3 regions of the Paenibacillus sp. FSL H3-0302 genome follow, and region 1 is predicted to be linked to each of the others. Evidence: riboswitches for the same ligand, from Rfam matches in the RefSeq annotation. Region 1 holds a riboswitch; each other region holds the start of a gene.
What was found. Region 1 has a riboswitch for cyclic di-AMP ahead of MHH50_RS02695 (hypothetical protein). Riboswitches for the same ligand answer to the same signal wherever they lie in the genome.

Region 1 (6,959 bases):
GTCGTTCAAGGGGATATCCGCACGATCAAGAATGGCTACCCGCGGGAAGAAGTATTGCTGCGTACAGCTAATGAGGTAAAAGGTCTGGAGTCCATCGCAGGTGTTACAGCAGTGAAACGGCTGGAGCGTGGGTATCTGTTATCGATCAGTGAGATCGGTGCAGCACAGCGTATTTTACAGCAGGCGATAGCACAGGGTGAAGTGGAGCATTTTGAAATCAAGGAACCTACGTTAAACCAAATCTTTATCAGAGCGGTGGGTGAATCTAATGAATAAGATGGGGACAATTATCGGCTTTACCTTTAAAAATAAAGTTAGAACGAAATCATTTATGATTACTACTTTGATTCTAGTATTATTGCTCAGCATAGGGATGAATCTTCCCTATATCATCGATCAGTTTAAGGGTGATTCGGCCAAAAGTGAAGTTACTCAAATTGCTGTGATTGCTGAAGAGGGAAATCAGGTTGCAGAATTGTTGAAGGCTTATACTGCGCCAGAGGGCATGCCACAGGCTAAGATAGTACAATATGCTTCTGCGGAGGATGCCGAGTTAAAGAAAGCATTAGATGAAGAGACCGTAGAAGGTTATGTTACTTTTGCGGAACCTACTGGTGAAGGGCTTCCACCCGTTACTTATCATAGTAATGATGGGGAACTAAACGGAGATGTGCAAGTTTATCTCCAAAATGCACTTCAGCAAGCAAATACACAATTCATCGTTGGCGACAAGCTGACCTCTGAACAGATTGCTGCAATGTCAACACCTGTGCAGATTACTACACAACAGCTTAACGCAGGCGGTGGCAGTGAAAGCTCTCAGGAGGACACTCCAGCCATTAACTACATTATCGTATATGCCATGCTTATGTTGTTCTTTATGTCCATTATGATGACAGGCAACATGATTGCCGCAGAGATAACTTCTGAGAAAAGCTCGCGGATTATGGAGATTCTGATTACAAGTGCCTCACCTTTAGCGCAAATGTTCGGTAAAGTTATCGGTGTTTTCCTAGTAGGAATATTGCAAATTGGGATCTTTGTCGCAGCGATCGTCGTCAATTTGACGCTCCCGCATAATGCGACTGTATTGGCTGATTTTGATCTCGATTTAGGCCAGCTCAATATTAACTTGCTGCTCTATGGATTTGTCTTGTACGTATTAGGTTACTTCCTCTATGCCTTGATGTATGCGGCTGTAGGTTCGATTGTCAGCCGTACGGAGGATCTCGGTCAGGCGGTAATGCCAATCATGATGTTAGGCTTCGTAGCGTTCTATGTTCCACTGTTCAGTATCTCCAATGCAGATACTCTAGTGGTTAAGATAGCGAGTTATGTGCCTTTCACCTCACCATTGACGATGCTACTCCGAATTGGTGTCGGCGAGGTGGCGATCTGGCAAGTCATTGTATCGCTGCTGATCCTGCTTGTGACTACCTTCATCTTCGGATGGCTGGCAGCCAAGATCTATCGTACCGGCGTACTGATGTACGGCAAACGCCCAAGTATTAAAGAAATCAGAAAAGCAATGAAAGCTTACAAGATCTAAGATGACCTCATATAACTTTTAAGGAGTGCTAATGATGTCTACAAGCGAACAATATACCATTATGCTTTTAATGAGTTCTGTATCGCTGGCTACGGTTAGTAGAATGCTTCCGGATGGCTCCACTTTTATGGATTTCGTTCAAGGCCTATTGACTGGTATTGCTATAGTGGGGATGTTGGCGGGATTGTGGATGTACGGTAAGGCGCGTAAGAGTAAAGCGTAATAGTAAGCACTGAGTTTTCGGGGGTATCCTAACAGCCGTTTATGGTTGCTGGGATATCCCCGTTTTTGAGTTGGCAATCTCTTTGTATACGAGCTGATATAGCTAACGAACCCAGCAGCACTTAAATGCAGCAATCATCGAGATTTGGCAAGATATCGGACACTATAGTCGCTATTGGCATGAAAAAGGGTGAATCAGTAGCTCTTTTAACCAAATAGTTGCACTGGAGTCCGATACTATGCTCAAAAGGCGATAAACGTGCAAATAACGTCATCTGGGTCCGTAAGCCTTGGTGGAAGATGATTAGGGCTTGCTTTAAGACGATCCGAGACGTTCATTGCTCGGGATTTCTACTGGAGTCCGAACGCCGGCCATATTTGTGGAAAAGCTTCAATTAAAGGCTCCTGAGTCCATTAGTCGCTTCATGCGCTCAAAGATCGTTTGAATTCTAGTCAGAGACTAAATTATAGAAAGATTTGCGCTCGTTAGTATATCCGTTTGGGTGGTCATCTGCTCCCGTAGAGCTCTAAGCTGTGTTTTCAGTGCGGGAACACTTTTTTGCAGAATAATGCTTATTTGAGAAAGAGGCAGCTTTAGGCCGTACCACATGACCTTCACAAGCTGTTCCTCCCAAGGTAATGCCTTAGCCGATAGAAGGGAGCGCCGGGCAAAAGAATCAGCACACTGGTGAATACAAGTGCGGTAAGCGTGGATAGAGAATAACTGAGGATCAAAATCATCCTGACGATATATTTTATGAAGCTCTATGAAGGTGCGGATAGTAATCTTGTCTGCCTCATTAGATTGTTCTAACAACATGGAACTAAGTACGTAGACTTCATTAGTATACTTTTGAACACACTCTGCAAATTTAGTACTGTAGGTGGACTCGGGAGGTAAGGGGTCAGGCATGGTGAACACGATCCTTTCAGATTGAGAGATTTGCTTGAATCTATAATATAGAAAAGTAAGAGATGGATTTATTGATGAGATCGGCGGTGTCTGGTTCCGGGCAACTGTGTTTTTGCTGGGAGGCAGTGGATAAAGCTTTTGAAGGCTTGTAGTAGAGCCGTTCACTTCTGGAATTGCTCCCCCCTGCTGCAACACTGTACAGACGCCCTTGCTGAATATGCCCTGCCAAGGATTTACCCTGGAGCTTGGCCTTTAAATCCTGCAAAGCACCCTGAACTAGCTCAAGCTTAACCTGCTCCCAATCTGAACCTTCGCGGCGGACCTTATCCAGCGCTTCTTCAAGACGGCAATGACAGATGGCCCGTAAAAAAGAACTCCATTTAATAAGATCGAAATTTTTGGTGTTGGCAGAGATCAGACAAGCCCCCCAACTGCAGCCTCCCTTACAGGTGAGCTTCAGAATACCATAACGGCAGCCTTCAGCCCCTTCCATTCCATAGTGAATAGGCTCGGGTTCATCCAATACAAATACTTCAATGCGGGATAGTCTGCGCTGGTCCATAGTAGGGTTCCTCCTTAGATTTCCAAAAGCTTTAAGTCAACATGATGAGTGACACTAGCCTTTTCTACACAAGCGAGCATCTCCATTTTATTCTCACAGACTGCGGTATGCTCTAGCCATAGTCGGAACTTCTCTTTTCGTATAACAGATAGATGTAAGGGAAAGGTGCTGCGGGATCTCAAGACATACCAACCGGCGCTTACATCTTTCCAAGGCTCCTTGAAGGCTGTAAACCACGGGAGCTTTTGGTGTGATGACCAATCCTGCTGCTGCTGTTGTTCTCGAATTTTTTTATATATCTCATATACAATCTTAGAGTCTAAACAGTCTTTACAAGAAGAAGGTGTGCTGAACTGGCGAAGGGCTTGGATCTGGTTCTGGCCAAATGCATAGCCTACAATGTACCTGTGATTATGTTCTTCGAACCACAAGGCCCCGAAACAAATGTAATTTAGACTTATCGGCTCAAGCAGCCCTTGATGTATCCCTAAATAATAGTGCTTCAAAACATTCACCCCATCCAGCGTGCTATCACCTAATAAGCTTAGGTAACGCAAAAACCGCAGCAAGAGGAGGACCTCTGCTGCGGTTTTGGATTACAGGCAGATATACCTGGGCCAAAGCGTGGCGGATCAAGGGTCTCTCTCTTTACGCTTACGAGGTTAGCTGTCGGATTCGGACGGTGAGAGTCGCCCTACCTATTGAGACTTATGCAGTCTCCTTTGGATTCACCCCAAGTAGGCCAGGTGGCCTGATGGTTCCCCCGTTCCCTGCGAATGCAGGAACTCAGCGTTGATTGTTTTTCATGAATTAGATTCAACCCGAATCATACTCTTTTCAAGATTTTCTGTAAAAAACGGAAAATGTTCTTTTAGAGCAATTTTAACCATATCCTGCCGACTACGACTGAAAAACGAGGTAAATAGGTATTTATGGCGTGTTATCGCGCCTCTTTCTCGCTCAGCCTCAGCTTCTTGCGTTTCTACCTATAATGGGAATTTGCAGTATTTTCGCTCTAAAAAGGTGAATAAAATCACATGTATTATAGATAGCGATTAAACGCTCCAAACTCGAGTAAACAAGAGATATAGAGAGATTAGATATCAAGTAAGCGCTATCTAATGGGAAAATAGTTTTTAATTTGCATTATTTTGGCATCATTCAGGTTTTACAAGTCTTCGTGCATAAGAGTATGATTACTCCTGTTTCAACGACAATCGAATATTTGATCCGCTTAATTTCCGGTAAGGAAAGCGGGGGAACCAACAATCGGCAGCCGATGTGAGAGTCGGAAGCCGGTTATGGGGTGAATCCTGTAGAGGGTGTGAGTGAGCTTGCATCTATACAGGTAGGGCGACTCTCACCGCCCGAATCCGACAGCTAACCTCGTAAGCGTATGGAGAGAGGATGAGTGCAATGTGACCGCTAGCGAGCCACAGAGGAGATCCTTTGTGGCTTTTTGCTGTGCTCTTAGAAGCAAAGCATTTATGGAGGCCTCCCCTAAGAGGTCGCTAAATTCATCATTAGCGGTATTTGTAAGGCAGCGTCTAATGACGTGACACAACCGAGCTTTAGGTTGTGCCCGAAAATGACGATAGGTCAACATCCTTTCGGAGATTTTCGTTGCCTCCTTGTTGTAAATGAGCAGGAGGAGAAAAAAGATGACGGATCAGAATGAATATGTGCTTGTATGTGCGCCTACAAAGGCGGGAGAACATTTCATTAAACTTCTGAAGTTCAGGGGTATTAAGATGGCGGGATTAACCAACAATGTGGCTGAGAAAGCTTTACTTGAGGAGCTCGGGATTGAGCAGGTTATTCTAGTGGATACCCGCCATCAGAGCACTTGGTTTCGCCCATCGTTCCCGGTAGGAAGGGTATATCTGTTTGAGAGCAGCTTTCCGCTTTGCTGCCGCTATATTCAGATGTGCCGTACCTGGACGACACAGCCGATTTTTGTGATTACAAGTTCAATAAATCCTAGATTGGTCTATAAAAGACTTGGTGCGAGCTATGTAATCTATTCCCATAGTGGTGATGCTGATTTTCTAATCGATAGATCACCTCATCAAGGATAATGGAAGGAGTGCGGAAGATATGATGGATCTGTATATGGTGGCTTCGTTAGCTGTAATTTACGGGTTATTTTATGGCTTTATGCGCTGGTGCGCAGGTGTAGTTGAGGATACGGGGAGGGATAAGCTGTGATTCTAGTAATCGCTGTTACCCTACTGTTGTTTATATATCTGGTTTACGCGTTGATTCATCCTGAGAAATTTTAAGGAGGGGCATTCATGGGCATTTTGCAAATAGTCGTCGTAATTGTAATTCTCATCTTGCTGGTCAAGCCGATGGGAACGTATTTATATCATGTATTTTCTAACGAACCGAATCGTACGGATCGCTGGTTTGCAGGCACAGAGAAAGGTATTTATAAGCTGATCGGCCTGAAAAAACGGGACGGAATGTCCTGGAAGAAGTATGCACTCAGCTTTGTTTTAACTAATATCGTACTGGTTGCTTTCAGTTATATTTTTCTAAGATTACAGCGGGGATTGCCGCTGAACCCGAATGGAATTGCTGATATGGAACAGACGCTTTCATTCAATACGGTGATCAGCTTTATGACCAATACGAACCTGCAGCATTATAGCGGGGAGACGGGACTATCGTATTTTTCACAAATGGCAGTCATCACGATGATGATGTTCACGTCTGCAGCGAGCGGATTTTCTGTTGCGGTTGCTTTTGTCAGAGGGATTACAGGACAGAAATCAGTCGGGAACTTTTTCGAGGACTTCGTAAAAGCACATATTCGTGTATTCATTCCATTAGCTCTGCTAGTTTCATTGGTGCTGGTAGGATTGCATGTGCCACAAACGCTCAAGCCATCGCTTGAGGTCACTACACTTGAAGGGCAGACGCAACAAATCGCTATCGGTCCAGTCGCTTCTTTGGAATCAATTAAACACTTAGGTACGAATGGTGGCGGCTTCTTCGGAGCCAATTCAGCACATCCTTTTGAGAACCCTAATCCACTTACGAACGTTCTGGAGATTCTCTCTATGTGGATGCTGCCAGCCTCTTTGCCATATATGTACGGATTGTTCGCTAAGAACAAACGTCAGGGCTGGGTGATTTTCACAGCAATGATGACCTTGTTCGTACTACTGCTGGGATTGAATTATTATGCGGAAACCAAAGGCAATCCAGCTATCAATGCGCTGGGGATCGAGTCTTCGCAAGGCAGCATGGAAGGTAAAGAGGTACGTTTTGGTATCCCGCAATCTTCGCTGTTCACTTCGGTAACAACGGCAGCTACGACAGGTAGTGTTAACAATATGCATGATACGCTGACACCGCTGGGTGGCATTACCCCTCTGGCCCTAATGATGCTCAACAACGTCTTCGGGGGAAAAGGTGTCGGACTAATCAATATGCTGATGTATGCCATCATGGGCGTCTTCTTATGTGGACTAATGGTCGGCAGAACTCCAGAGTTTCTCGGGCGAAAGATAGAAGCCAAGGAGATGAAGCTGATTGCGATTGCTATCCTTGTGCATCCGTTCATTATCCTTGTACCAACAGCAGGTGCGTTCTTAACGGACTTGGGCAACGGTTCCATCACGAATCCCGGATTCCATGGACTTAGCCAAGTGTTATATGAATATGTCTCTTCTGCCGCGAACAATGGTTCAGGATTTGAAGGGCTT
Region 2 (6,959 bases), 2.0 Mb from region 1:
AAATTCAGCATCCGGGAAAGTCGGAACTCCCGATAGTCCTGCCGTGTCCGGCAATAACCATAGATGTACCAGTTGCTATATTTAAAATGAAGCTTTACTGGTTCCATTTCACGGGTTGTATGTTCATTTTTTACACTGATGTAATCAAAACGGACAACATTTCGTTCCGCTATAGCCGCACGTAAAAGAGGAAGTGCGTCAGGATCCGTACGCCGGGTTTCAAGATCCACCGCGAGACTAGAGGTCTGTGGCTCCGTTCCAATCGTTTGCAGCCGTTCAATGGTTCCTTGCGTATGTTCATCTTCAAACACGGAAGAAAGACTGTTCAGTACAGTAATCAGAGAAGTGATATCATACGAACGGAGCAGGCTTTTATCCATTTTATATCCGTCCATGATGCCATATCCACCTTTAGTACCCTGATACGATACGACCGGGATGCCAGCGGCACAAATCACATCGATATCTCTATAGATTGTTCGCTGGGAAACCTGAAACTCTTCAGCCAGCTTGGAGGCAGATAAAACTTCGTGGTTCAATAGCTTGTAGATCATAGAAATCAATCGTTCCAATTTCATGTGTGCATTCCCACCCATTAGTCCATTTCGTGTTACAGCGTGATTATATCATAGATTTTTTCGGGCTAATTTTGGGAGGGAGGAGTTTTGTTGTTGGTGATGAAGAAATATCCTATGACAGAGTCGATTAAATCTATTTACAGATTAAATCCGCAGGCTCGCCTGATAAATCATTAACAGAAATAATAGCATCGTTTTTTTTCACAGGTGGGGTCCAATATTGCTCATTCCCAGGCAGGTCATCGAACCATTCGGCGTCCTTTGGACAATCTAGAATCATAAATTTTCCGTATTCCTGATCTCTGGATTGATGGTATTTGAGATAGGCTTTTCCGTTATCAATGGCGAGAATTTCTATTTTTCCTGAGGTGTGGCTCATGGATAAGCGTACTCTTTTGCCAAGTCCTGAGGTTCTGGCTTTGGCTTCTTCTACAATTTGATAGACTTGCTCGAGCGGTAATACGAAATCCCGGTTTCCGGCTACGGGCCGGTTCACAAAGAAGTAGTAGGGTGTAACGCCAGCCCATGAAAGCCGGTCCAGTAGTTCCCCTAAAATAACGGGATCATCGTTGATGCCTTTGAGGATGGGGGTCTGATTTACGACAATTGCCCCTGCGTTGTGGAGAGCTTTAAATGCTTTTTTGGCTTCAGGTGTGATTTCACGAGGATGATTGATGTGCGCCATAACATAGATTCGTTTGTCTTCGGTAGAGTAAGTACGAATCAGCTCCAGCAGTTCTTCGTCTTCAGAGATCCGCATCGGATTAAATACGGGAATTTTGGAACCCAGTCTAATGATCTTAACATGCTCAATGCTTCTTAGATTTTCAATAATGGATCTTAGCTTCGGTGTGGAGAGAATTAAACTGTCCCCGCCCGTAAGAAGTACGTTGTTAATCTCCGGATTATTTGCGATATACTCCAAGCCTGGAGAGACATCAGCCATCGCCTCTTTCACGTCATTTCGGAACAGACGCTTACGGAAACAGTAGCGGCAATAAGCCCCGCAGACCTCGGATACAATCAGTAGTGCAGTTGTTCTATACTTGTGCTGACAACCAGGTACCACATAATTCGTGTCCTCATCGGAGGCGTCCCAGCGCCCATACTCCAGCAGTTCACCTTCGTTAGGAATAACCAGCTTACGGATGGGATCATTTGGATCATCCCAGTTAATCAAAGACAGATAGTAGTCATTTACACGAAAAACAAATTTGTCCGTAATTTCTTTCAGATTCTCTTTTTCCAGCTCAGACAACATAGCTATTTTGTTAATATCCGTGAAGTACTTTACCTTTTGCACGTACATCTCTCCTTTGTCTCGTAGTGTGAGAAATGAGGGAGCCTTAGTGTCAAAGGCCAATCTACTGCCAGCAGGGTCCAAAAAAGCACAAAAAGAGACCCTTAGCAAGGGTCTCTGGTTATGTAAATAACATGAAAAGCAGACCCATCCACTGCTGACGAGGTTAGCTGACGGACTCGGGTAAGATGGTACCCTACATTCTAATGCTCAATGATTCGCCCCAATTAACTGGTTCCCCCGCTTTTCAACTGTAAAAGTTGGAAATTAAGCGTAGATAAAGTATACCCTATCAAGTTTTGAAAAGTCAAAAGAGAATCCTAGATTCACTTTCAATTGCTAGCGCTACTTCCGCCGAGTAGTTTAGGCAACAGCGTTAGCAGCTTCTCCCGGGTTAACGCATCACTAGAGTTCCATTTGCTTCCGTCGAGCAGATAAACATGTCCCTGACGTACTGCCGGGAGATTGTTCCAAAGTGAACTGTCTAGTAATCGTTCCATCGCAGCTCGCGAGTCTTTGCGTTCCGGAATGAACATGAAGATATGATCTCCGGCGTAGGCAGGCAGTCGTGTTGGATCAACTTCGGCGAACCCTAACTCTTCGTCCAATATGGCCTGGATCTCTTCAGTCGGTTGTAATCCACATGGGGCATAAAGCGCAGTGGAGAATCCGGACATTCCCATAGCATACAGATGATCTCCATGATCATAGACCAAAGCAGAGGCGGTTTCTCCAACTTGGAGGGTTGTCGTGTAAAGCTGCTGCCACATGGCAGCGTTTTTGATTGTGAATGACTCCAGCCATGCTTCGGCTTCGCGCTGTTTACCTAGCCAACTGCCTAGTGTCCGCATTCGTTTGTCGAGAGATGCAAATGAATCAAAGGTGAGTGTCGGAGCGATACCAGAAACTGCTCTGTAGGCTCTTTCATCACTATTTGCCAAAATGATCAAATCTGGGTTTAGGGAAGCGGTCAACTGCGGGTCCAGTGGAAACCCGACGTTGGCGAGCTTCTTAAGCCGATGTTTATAGACGCTGTTCCGGGCGAACGCTTCATCTCCACCGATAGGCTTTACGCCTAACGCGAGAAGGTCGCCAAGTGTTTCGCCATGATAGACAATACGTTTCGCTCGCTCTGGAATCTCCACCTCATGACCCGTCCAATCCTTGACGGTAAGCTTACGACCTTTCTGATGTGCATATTGTCCGGGTGTAACTCCGGTTTTTTGCCGAAAGCGGCGGCTGAAATAGTATTCGTCCGAGAAGCCGACCAGTCTGGCGATTTCCCGCAGTGGTTCAGTCGATTCCTGCAGGAATCGTTTGGAATGATTAATGCGCAGATCCGTCAGGTATTCAAGCGGCTTTTTACCCGTAAGCTGCTGAAAGATCGGTGTATATTGCCAGATTGATATTCCCGCCAGTTCAGCTAACTGCTTCACGGTGATACTCTCTGTATAATGCTCCTGAATGAATGTTATGGTCTTTTCTACGGATTCCGTAGGACTTGGCAGGTGTTTGGAAGGGTAATTATGCTCAAAAAGTAGCAGCAGCAATTCTTGGAATTTTAATTGTCGCTTGAATTGTTGTACATCATCGGTGTTATTCCTGTTCATGAGCAGGTCTTCGACTAGTCGGATTACCTTGGTGAACGGGTGCACAATTAACTCCCGTCTGCCGGAAAGCAGCTCTCCAGAATATCGTTTAGGATGCTCGGTTGTATAAATTGCTGTAAAGGTGATGAGGTAATAATACAACGTCAGCTCCTGGTTGTCCGTACTATAGGAGATTCCAGGAGATAGTAGATAACATTTATCCGTACTTAGTATCACGCTTTGATCATCGAGGTTCAATTGTCCGTTCCCTCCAGTAAATATGAGAAGGGTATAGTCCTGGGTTGTACGCGTTATAGAGCTTGAATCGGCAGCTTGAATCATCAGTTCGGCCTCGTTTAGCTGAAATAGCAGAGAGTGGAGTGGGGGGCAGGACGATGATGTATGCAGCATGGGTTCAGCCTCCGTTCATTTGGTGAGAATGATTATCAATGAATTCATTGTATATAAAAAAAAGAAGCATATCAACAGCTGTTGACATGCTTCTTGCAGTTTTTTATCAGCCTTGAGTTAAACTCTTCATCACAGAAGGTTATTTCATATTCAATAGCTGTGGAATTTCCCCAAGCAGCCATTCTCTTGTTGTCGCATCACTTGAAGTCTTCATGATGTCTTGTGTATAGACATATCCGTTCTTGACGGCAGGAAGGCTCTTCCAGATAGGGCTCTTTAATAGATTCTCTGTGGATTGTTTTGCTTCTTCTGCCACTGGAGTCAAGAGGAATATCCGGTCTCCGGCATATTCTTTCAGGACTTCCATGGATACTTCCTGGAACCCTTTACCTTCATCAAGGATTTTCTGAATAGCTGGAGTTGCCTTGAAGCCATTCTCCCCATAGAGTACCTGGGAAAGTCCGGTTGCTGCCATTATAAACAGTCTGTCTCCTGGATAATAAGTGAAGACCGCAGCCGTTTCGCCCTCTTTCATGCCTGCGGATTTCAATTGCTTCCACATGTTCTCTTCAGCGGTTTTATACTGCGCAAGCCATGCTTCTGCTTCAGTCGTTTTCCCAACAATTCCACCAATGTCCAGCATACGTTCCTGGAGTGGGGCAAAGGTATCAAATATTATAGTGGGTGCAATTTTGGAGAGCTGTTCGAAATCAGCTTCATCTGTGCCCGCATAGATGATCAGGTCAGGCTGAAGCTCCAATGTTTTTTCCAGATTGATAGGGAAGCCTACATCCTCCACACCTTGTAATTGATCTTCAAAAACCTGGCCTTCACCCATAGAAAGAGGATAACCTACCGCCTGCACACCAAGTGCGAGCAAATCGCCATAAGTTTCTCCAGAATAGATAATTCGCTGCGGATTCACCGGAATCTCTACAGTATGCCCTATGTAATCTGTATAGGAACGAGTAGTCGCTGCTGCTTCATCTGTACTGCTATCTGAGGGTTCTGCTGAAGGTACTGCGGTTGCAGCGGAAGAGTTCCCGGTTGCGTTTGCCGTACTATTGGCAGAGGATTGTTCCTTTGAGTTTCCGCACGCTAGTAGCAATGTACTCAGCAAAAATAGTACACATACCACAGCGAAGGACTGTCGTACCTTGTTCATATCTTATTGCCTCCCTATTATATGTAACGACCACCAATAATGATAATCATTCTCGATTAAAATATATCATAAATTAAAGCCTCTTTTTACTCAATGGACAAAAAATAACCCCGTAATTTGATTTGTACAATCAAGTAAAAAGGATGTGTTTAAAATTATTTTGAATTATTTTTAGCTGCTTGGAAAAATACTCTAAATAACAGCAATCGAGAGAAAGAGAGGGAGCTTGTCTTCATAATAAACTTGGCAAAGGAATCCCTTGAAGCACATAGGATTGTGGTGTTTTTTTGAATCTGATTACTGTTATGTATTAAGATGTTCAGGTGATGCAAAAATCCAGGTTTGTCCACATTGATTGTAATCGTTATCATTACGTGGCATGTTATCTACCGTGCTTGACGTCAGTAGAAGGGCTTTGTTATGGTTTTTATAGTCAAACGCAAGCCGAAATAGCTTTTTGTAGAATATGCAGAAGGTTTTGCGTAAGATATTCTAACCAAACATAATACGAGGGAGATGGTTGATTGTGATCAAAGGAATTATTTTTGATTTTGACGGAACGATTATCGACACGGAGACTGCTTGGTACACCGCATTTAACGAGGCTTATGCAGAATATGGAGTGGATCTGACGCTTGAACAATATTCCACCTGCATCGGCACGAGCTTGAACAGTTTTAATCCTTATGAATATTTAATGACTGATCTTAAGCTAGCGATTGACAAAGAAGAGTTCAGTAAGGCTGTTAAACAGAGACACAGTAAACTTATGGAGCTTGAAACAATACGACCAGGCATTCAGCATTATCTTGATTCCGCCAAAGCAGCTGGACTGCGCGTAGGGCTGGCCTCAAGTTCTTCACTGGAATGGGTGGAAAAATATCTGAATCAATTGGGTATTCGCGAGTATTTCGAATGTGTTCGGACTGCCGACCATGTGGCAAAAGTGAAACCAGATCCCGAGCTATATAACCAAACGTTAGCTTGTCTTGGAATCACAGCTGATGAGGCGGTTGCTATCGAGGATTCACCGAATGGATCTAAGGCAGCGGCAGCAGCTGGCATCCGTTGCATTGTGACGCCTAACGAAATTACTAATTTTCTTGAATTCGATAAGCAGCACCATAAAATTGATAATCTAAGTCTTCTTGAATTTGATCATGTAGTTACTCAACGTTGCTTCGTATAGAGAAACCGAGAAACTAAGTTCAAATTAAAGGGGGATACCAAATTGAGAGCCGTACATTTTGGAGCAGGTAATATTGGCAGAGGTTTTATTGGGCCTATGTTGTCGGACTCCGGTTACAATGTTTGTTTCGTCGGAAGAAATAAGAGTAAAATTGCCCAATTGCAAAAACGTGGGCAATATCCTGTCACCCTAGCTAACAAGAACCGGGACAGCTTTATTGTTGATAATGTTACTGCAATCAATCTGAATGATACTGAGGACGTTACTAGAGCTATAGCAGAAGCTGAAATTGTGACAACTGCCGTCGGAATATCCGCTTTAAAAGATATTGCTGAGACCATTGCGCAGGGCATCGAACGAAGGCTTGAAAATAGCAGAAATCTCAACCCTCTTCATATCATTGCCTGTGAGAATGGGATTGGAAGCAGTCAGAAGTTGAAAAAATCAGTTTATCGGCATATGAAGCAATCCTTCAAGGAACTTGCCGACCGCAATGTCGCTTTTCCCAATGCGATGGTGGACCGGATTGTACCTATGCAGAAAAATACAGATTCACTTGAAATCCTCGTTGAACCCTTCAGTGAGTGGGTTATTCCCCGCAGTGGAATGATTGGTAATTACAATGAAATTAAAGGCGTCCATTATGTGGATTCGCTGGCGCCATACCTCGAACGGAAGCTATATACTGTGAATACAGGTCATTGCAGTGCAGCCTATTTTGGATACC
Region 3 (6,959 bases), 1.7 Mb from region 1:
ACCCCATGGTACAGCAGAGGAAGCCATATACCGAACAATTCCAGGAAGAAGACGAGCGGCAGGCTGTTCAGCCATAACACGCTGTCAGTGAAACCGGAAGCGCCACCCTCTACAGCCGCAAAATTCGTCATCATGTGCTCAATGAAGAAGGCTCCAAGTGGGATAACGCCTAGCAAGGAATGAATCTTTCTGGAATAAAATCCTTTCATACAAAGTAACCCCTTTCCGATTAAAACAGCGTTTTCATTAATGGGTATTCACCGCCGGAACTACATTTGACACAGGATAACGTTGACAATCCAATGACAATAATTCCTTAATTTACCGTTATCCTAGAGTTTACCGGACTTAGTTTTATTTTTCACAAAATGTGAATATCTTGTGTCACTTTTCATGTTACTCTTTTTTCGCTTATAAGGGAATTGCAATCTAATTATTAAACGTTATACAATAAACGCATAAGAATAGATTTTATATGATAATAATTCTCATTTAGCAAAACAACATTTTCCGACATAACCTGATTTTCCTTATGTAATAAGAACAGTTACTCTTACGGCTATGAATTTCATCACTACTGATCGTACATCGCATTAGGAGAGGAACTCAATTATGTTTGACGATTTAGATGTTTTTGCAGCAGTTGTGGAACATTCCAGCTTAAACCGGGCCTCACGCCAGCTCAATCTATCCCAGCCCGCCTTGTCTCGCAAAATTTCTAAACTCGAGGAACGTCTGGGGGTCGCACTGTTTAATCGTTATGGCAAACGACTGGAGTTAACCGAGGTTGGGCGTCTCACTTATTCCTATGCGCTTGAACAACGGCAGCAGCGTTCGAAGTTTCTGGAGGCTCTTTCCAAATTCAAAGAGGGGGAGCCAAGGCTTGTCACCTTGGGGGCTAGTCTTACCTCCCTGCAGACCACGCTTCCGCCGCTGGTAAACGCTTATATGGACAAATATCCGACCGCAGAGCTGAAGCTGATCACAGGCCGAACGCATGAGATCGTATCCTCAGTTAGTGAGGGAAAATCAGATGTAGGTCTGATCGCTTCCTCTATTCAAGAACCTGGGTTGCGCTGCATTTCTCTATTTGAGGATCAACTGCGACTAGTCGTCTCAGAGCAGCATCCTTTAAATTTATCTTCCAAGCTAACCATGGATAATCTATCCCGGCTGCCTATGATTCTCTTCTCAAAGGGGACCTGGTACCGGCGTCTGACGGACGATCTATTCCAGCGCTGCGGGATTGATCCCGATGTGCGCATGGAGATTGACTCCTTCGAAGCCATCGTACGGCTGCTTCCGACTGTCAAAGCGGCTGCGTTGCTGCCAAAGTCTTATCTGCGTCCAGAGCTGCTGAACGGCGGCGGGCTGGTGTCCTTACATATCAAGGAGCTGGAGCAGACTCAACGGACCACCTGCCTGATCTACCGTGACGATGGAAGCATGAGCACGGCGGCTCGCAGTCTGGTGCAAGTTACCGAAGAGATGTTTCTGACAGAACGTGAGCAGTAAAGCCGGACCAAATGAATCAAGGGGCGCACCTAGTGATCTCCAAATGAGGCAATAAGTGAAGTACTTATAGCGTAATTAGGGGATTTCTCCCTGAAGTTCAGAGATTTCTGTTCAGCAGACTTAAAATTAGGGAAAACTTCCCTAATTTTCGGCCGATTCAGTAACTAATAAAGGAATCCCTCTGTTTATTAGGGAGGAATTCCCTAATGTCGTTCATTTAGAGCGAATAGTGGCTATTTTCAGGGAGTTTTTCCCCAACTAGTTTAAAACCCACTCTGTACATCGCACAAACAAAGAACACATATCGCTTTTCGCCACACATATTTCACCGTCACAGATACCACAAATCATCTAATTGCAAGCCGTACGATAACCACACCTAGCAAGTCGCGCACCGACCAAACCAACATTATAGAACACTACGCATGGTCCATAGTCATATGGCATATTAAAATCCAATACGTTTCCTACTCTTTACTCCATAAAAAAGAAGCTGCCCCCAAGTAGAATTCACTACTTTTGAGTCAGCTTCTTTTCCTATGATTCTTGGTTCACAACTTCACTCTCAAAACGGTCAATACTTTCATTAGGACCAATGAGTACCATAACATCGCCTTCACTCAAATAATCATGGGCAGTTGGAGCGACGATTATTCCGCTTTCCCTATTTAGGGCAACAATACTGCAGCCATATTTAGCTCTTGTATTTAAATCAGACAAGCTTCTGCCGTTCATGCAGGACGGTACGGTCAGCTCGACAATTTTATAATCCTTGGACAGTTCAATATAATCCAGCAAATTGGGCGTCACCAGCTGATGTGCCACACGAATCCCCATATCCCGCTCCGGAAAAATAACCCGATCAACCCCCAGCCGCGACAGTGCGCGGCCATGAAGGATAGAGATTGCCTTAGCCACCACTTGCTTGACTCCAATCTCCTTCAACAAAATGGCCGCCAGAATGCTTCTCTCCATATTGTCACCAATCGCAACAATCCCACAATCAAAGTTCCGTACACCAAGCGAGCGCATAATTCCCTCATCTGTAGCATCTGCTACTACCGTATGCGTCAGCTGATCGCTCATTTCCTCCACGCGTTCTTCATGGTGGTCAATGCCGAGCACCTCGTAGCCCATTTCCATCAGCTCAAGCGCCAGGCTTGAACCGAAGCGACCTAAGCCGATTACTACAAATTGCTGTGCTTTCATTTCTAATTAACTCCTATCCAATAATTATTTTACCTTCCGGATACTTATACAGTGGTTTACCCTGTTTGGGACCGAGTGCATACGCTAAGGTTAGTGGACCTAGCCGACCTGCAAACATCGTCAGACAGAGTAGAATCTTACCGATCGCTGACAGTTCCGGAGTTAGCCCCATAGTCAGTCCTACCGTAGCAAAGGCGGAGGTCGTCTCAAACAAGATTGCCAAGAAATTACTGTCTTCAGTTGTAGAGAGTATCATCGACACAGAGGCGATTAACAACAAAGCCAGCAGCGTGATCGTTAATGCCTTGTAGATGCGCTCTTGAGCCAGCCGATAACGGAACAACACAACATCTTCCCGTCCACGCAGCATAGCAATTACAGCACCAATCATCATCGTAAAGGTTGTTGTCTTAATCCCCCCGCCCGTTGAGCCCGGAGAAGCACCAATAAACATAAGAATCACTATAAAAAATTGTGTAGCCTGCCGAAGTCCAGCAATATCTACTGTGTTCGCGCCAGCCGTACGGGGAGACACGGATTGAAAGAAGGCCGATAATATTTTACCGCCGAAATTCAGTGAACCCAGGGTACGAGTGTTAGTAAACTCAAATATAAAAATAACCAAAGCTCCGATCAGAATCAGCCCTGTGCTGGTGGACAAGACAACTTTACTATGTAGAGACAGCCTGCGGGTTACCCGAAACTCCACCAGATCTGACATTACAATAAAACCAATCCCGCCGGAGACAATCAGAAACATCACAATAATATTCACAAGCGGATCATATACATAATCAGTTAAACTGCGAAAATCCCCAAAAATATCGAACCCCGCATTATTAAACATAGACACCGCATGAAATATGCCATAATAAATCGCTTTTCCCAACGGCATATCAAAAGCCCAGCGAATAGACAGCAGCACAGCGGCACAGCCTTCTATGACAAGAGAATATATGAGGACTCTCCGGATCAGTCGCACAATTCCTTCCATAGAGCCTTGATTCATGGCTTCCTGTAGGATTAGCCTGTCCCGCAAAGATATTTTACGCTTTAACACCAGTGAAAATAGAGTGGCCATGGTCATAAAACCTAAGCCGCCGATCTGGATCAGAATCATAATTACGGTTTTCCCAAAAATGGTGAACGAAGTTCCGGTATCCAGCACAACAAGCCCTGTAACACAGGTTGCCGACGTTGAAGTAAATAATGCATCAATAAATTCCACGGAATTCCCGCTTGTGCTTGAGATGGGCAGCATAAGCAGCAAGGCCCCTATCAGAATGATCGATGCAAAACCAAGCACCAGTATCTGCGGCGGCGAGAGCTTCAGAAACTTAAATTCAGAAATCCTGCGAAACTGTGAAGCCACTTTGCTCACCTTCTTATCAAAAATTCCAACAAAAAAAGCACTGGAAAACCAATGCTGACTTGGTTCCTGCAGTAAATTAGCCTACGAGGTTAGCTGTCGGATTCGGACTGTGCAGGCTGCCCTATTCGTTCCCAGAACGAAATTCACCCCTGATGAAAGTGCCATTTATCGTGTACACTCCACTTTTCATCACTTCTTATGGTTCCCCCGTTTTCACCAGAAATTCGGCTACTATACAATTGCATACAAATTATATACGTTATTTAGTGAATTCACAAAGACACAATTAATGCTCATTCACATGAAAAAATGCGGTTTAAAGAGACTGCATCAAAAGGAGTGCCTTTTCTCATCACTTTTCCGTGTTTTCCCTGCAATTACACCGATTCTCATCATTCGTGCAGAAATGAACACGATAAAATTCATGGTATAAATTCACATGACTATTCTATACTATCTCTATTACCCATAAAAAGAACATATAATGTTTTTTGTAACCAACCAGGCACTAATACTATAATGGAACATAACATTGTCAGTACATAACAAGGAGGCGTTACATGAATCCCGTCGGCCAGCCCTTACAGCAACGTGCCCTCTCCAAGAGGCTCATCATCTCGGGCATTATCGGTCTTATTCTATTTATTATGTTTCAGATTTCCCCTTCACTGCTTAGTAGCCCTACAGGTGAAGATACCACCGTCATTAGCAAGGCAGAAGCCCGTGACCAAGCCATATTATTCGCAGAACAAAAGCTCAAATACACCGAAGCACCAAACGATCAATGGAATGTACTTTACCAGACGGACTCTTCCTTTTATGGTTATATGTCTCGCGAGAAGCTTGTGGAGGACTACACCAAGAAAAAATTGGATCAAAACTATCCTTTTGATGTCTTTCGGGCAACGCTTACTCCTTCAGCGGAGCAAGAGCCGCAAATCATCGTTGACCTCAATATGTATACCGGTAAGATTGTCGCTTTCTCAAAGGCTGCAAAAGTTACCTCCGAAGAGGGGTCAGGCATCGCTTCCGTTGGTGCAAAAGAGGACAAGGGAGCTGACCTCACTCTAGCGCAGAAGGAGAATCTTGCTCGTCCTTGGCTTCAGGAATGGGAAGTAAATCCTGCCAAGCTACAAATTGAATCGAATACAGGAAGCCATGGGCTAGTGTATACGGATAGTACTGTTCAGGTCGGCGAATCCTTATTGCACTATTATTTTGATTTCAGTGGAGAGCAGGTATCCAGCTTTAATGCCGGATTCACTGCACCGGCTTGGCATACCTCCTACGTACAAGGACAGACCTCTTTAGCGGAAAAGCTAACATTATTCGGTTACGGTATACCCACACTGATTTTAGGAATTCTGGCACTCGTCTACAGTATTCTTAGAAGAGAGCATACTTCCTTTAAACGTGGAGTATTCCTAAGCTCAGCCTATTTTGTAATCATGATGATCAGCACCTATAATATGCTGCCTGAATCAACGGGCGAAGGGCTAGAAGCACAGATTACCTCTGTCATTATGTTTATCATTTATGCTTTGTACAGCCTGCTGATGTCCTCCTTGCTCTACTTTTCTTTAGTGGGCGGCAATGGCTTATGGCGAAAAGAGGAAGGCATGAACCCTTGGCCCCGCGCCAAAGAGCCCGGCTATGGACAATATGTGTTGGACAGTATCCGGGCTGGATACATCTGGGCTTTCGTTCTGCTAGGGGTGCAGACGGTTATGTTCATCATATTATCGTTTACCTTGCACAATTGGTCTACTACAGACGCCACCCAATCTCCTTATAACATGAGATATGCTTGGCTTCTGCCTATCGTCGCATGGCTCGCTGGTTTATCTGAGGAAGCCATTTATCGCTTTTTCGGAATTCCTATGCTGAAAAAGGTGTTCCGGAACACTTTTATCGCTTGCTTGATCACCACGCTGGTTTGGGCGTTTGGCCATACGTTATATCCGATCTATCCCATCAGCTCCCGTCCCATTGAGCTGACTGTAATCGGGCTGCTGTTCAGCTATATTTTCCTTCGTTACGGGTTTATTGCTGTCATGTTCAGCCACGTCGTGTTTGACAGCATCCTGATGGGCGCTACGCTGATCTTTATGAAGGAGAGCGTAAATGTAGGCGCGGGTATCTTCGCGATTATTATGCCGTTCATAGTCGCTTACATCGTCTATCGATTTAATCCACCACAGAAGCCTAAGCCGGTGGAGCCTTCTTCTTTGATTTAAACTAATGTGAAGACGTAATGAAATTAAAAAAGGGCATCAAAGCCGCTTTAGTCGCTGCTTTGATACCCTTTTTCTTTTGTCACCATTGCTATGAGGTTGGCTCTTCATCCTTGAGCGCATCAAGAATTTGTTTTGCCAGCTTTTCTCCAATAGAAAGTGTACGGAAATCATCCACGGAGGCTTCTTTAATTTTCTTAAGCGATCCGAAATGCTTTAGCAGCGCTTTACGGCGCTTCTCACCTATACCAGGTATAGAGTCCAGCTTGGAGGTAACCATGGACTTCCCGCGCTGTTCACGGTGGAAGGTGATCGCGAACCTATGGACCTCATCCTGAATCCGCTGCAAAAGGTAAAATTCCTGACTGTCCCGGGCTAGCGCGACAGGCTCTGGCGGATCTCCAACCAAAAGCTGAGCCGTCTTATGCTTATCATCCTTAACAAGGCCGCAGACCGGAATGAATAATCCCAGCTCATTCTCCAGAATATCAATAGCAGAGGAGATTTGCCCTTTCCCTCCATCGACCACGATAAGATCCGGTATCGGAAGATTCTCCTTCAATACCCGCTCATATCGCCGCCGAATGACCTCGCGCATCGTTCCATAATCATCCGCACCCACCACCGTA

Region 2: another riboswitch for cyclic di-AMP. It lies ahead of MHH50_RS11120 (KamA family radical SAM protein); the one in region 1 lies ahead of MHH50_RS02695 (hypothetical protein).
Region 3: another riboswitch for cyclic di-AMP. It lies ahead of MHH50_RS25795 (TrkH family potassium uptake protein); the one in region 1 lies ahead of MHH50_RS02695 (hypothetical protein).

Annotation. Positions count from the first base shown of each region.
Region 1 covers NZ_CP150284.1:601,455-608,413, forward strand. The annotation lists gene MHH50_RS02670 (ATP-binding cassette domain-containing protein) at 1-276, shown strand, start outside; gene MHH50_RS02675 (ABC transporter permease) at 269-1,549, shown strand; gene MHH50_RS02680 (hypothetical protein) at 1,581-1,772, shown strand; gene MHH50_RS02685 (hypothetical protein) at 2,232-2,591, opposite strand; gene MHH50_RS02690 (hypothetical protein) at 2,725-3,246, opposite strand; gene MHH50_RS02695 (hypothetical protein) at 3,261-3,815, opposite strand; cyclic di-AMP (ydaO/yuaA leader) riboswitch at 3,884-4,048, opposite strand; cyclic di-AMP (ydaO/yuaA leader) riboswitch at 4,468-4,657, shown strand; gene MHH50_RS02700 (hypothetical protein) at 4,908-5,324, shown strand; gene kdpA (potassium-transporting ATPase subunit KdpA) at 5,541-6,959, shown strand, end outside.
Region 2 covers NZ_CP150284.1:2,551,504-2,558,462, forward strand. The annotation lists gene MHH50_RS11115 (YafY family protein) at 1-578, opposite strand, end outside; gene MHH50_RS11120 (KamA family radical SAM protein) at 712-1,881, opposite strand; cyclic di-AMP (ydaO/yuaA leader) riboswitch at 2,021-2,162, opposite strand; gene MHH50_RS11125 (AraC family transcriptional regulator) at 2,211-3,878, opposite strand; gene MHH50_RS11130 (ABC transporter substrate-binding protein) at 4,018-5,043, opposite strand; gene MHH50_RS11135 (HAD family hydrolase) at 5,570-6,232, shown strand; gene MHH50_RS11140 (mannitol-1-phosphate 5-dehydrogenase) at 6,275-6,959, shown strand, end outside.
Region 3 covers NZ_CP150284.1:5,801,337-5,808,295, forward strand. The annotation lists gene MHH50_RS25780 (succinate dehydrogenase cytochrome b558 subunit) at 1-209, opposite strand, end outside; gene MHH50_RS25785 (LysR family transcriptional regulator) at 613-1,515, shown strand; gene MHH50_RS25790 (TrkA family potassium uptake protein) at 2,053-2,724, opposite strand; gene MHH50_RS25795 (TrkH family potassium uptake protein) at 2,738-4,096, opposite strand; cyclic di-AMP (ydaO/yuaA leader) riboswitch at 4,161-4,336, opposite strand; gene MHH50_RS25800 (CPBP family intramembrane glutamic endopeptidase) at 4,657-6,333, shown strand; gene uvrC (excinuclease ABC subunit UvrC) at 6,422-6,959, opposite strand, start outside.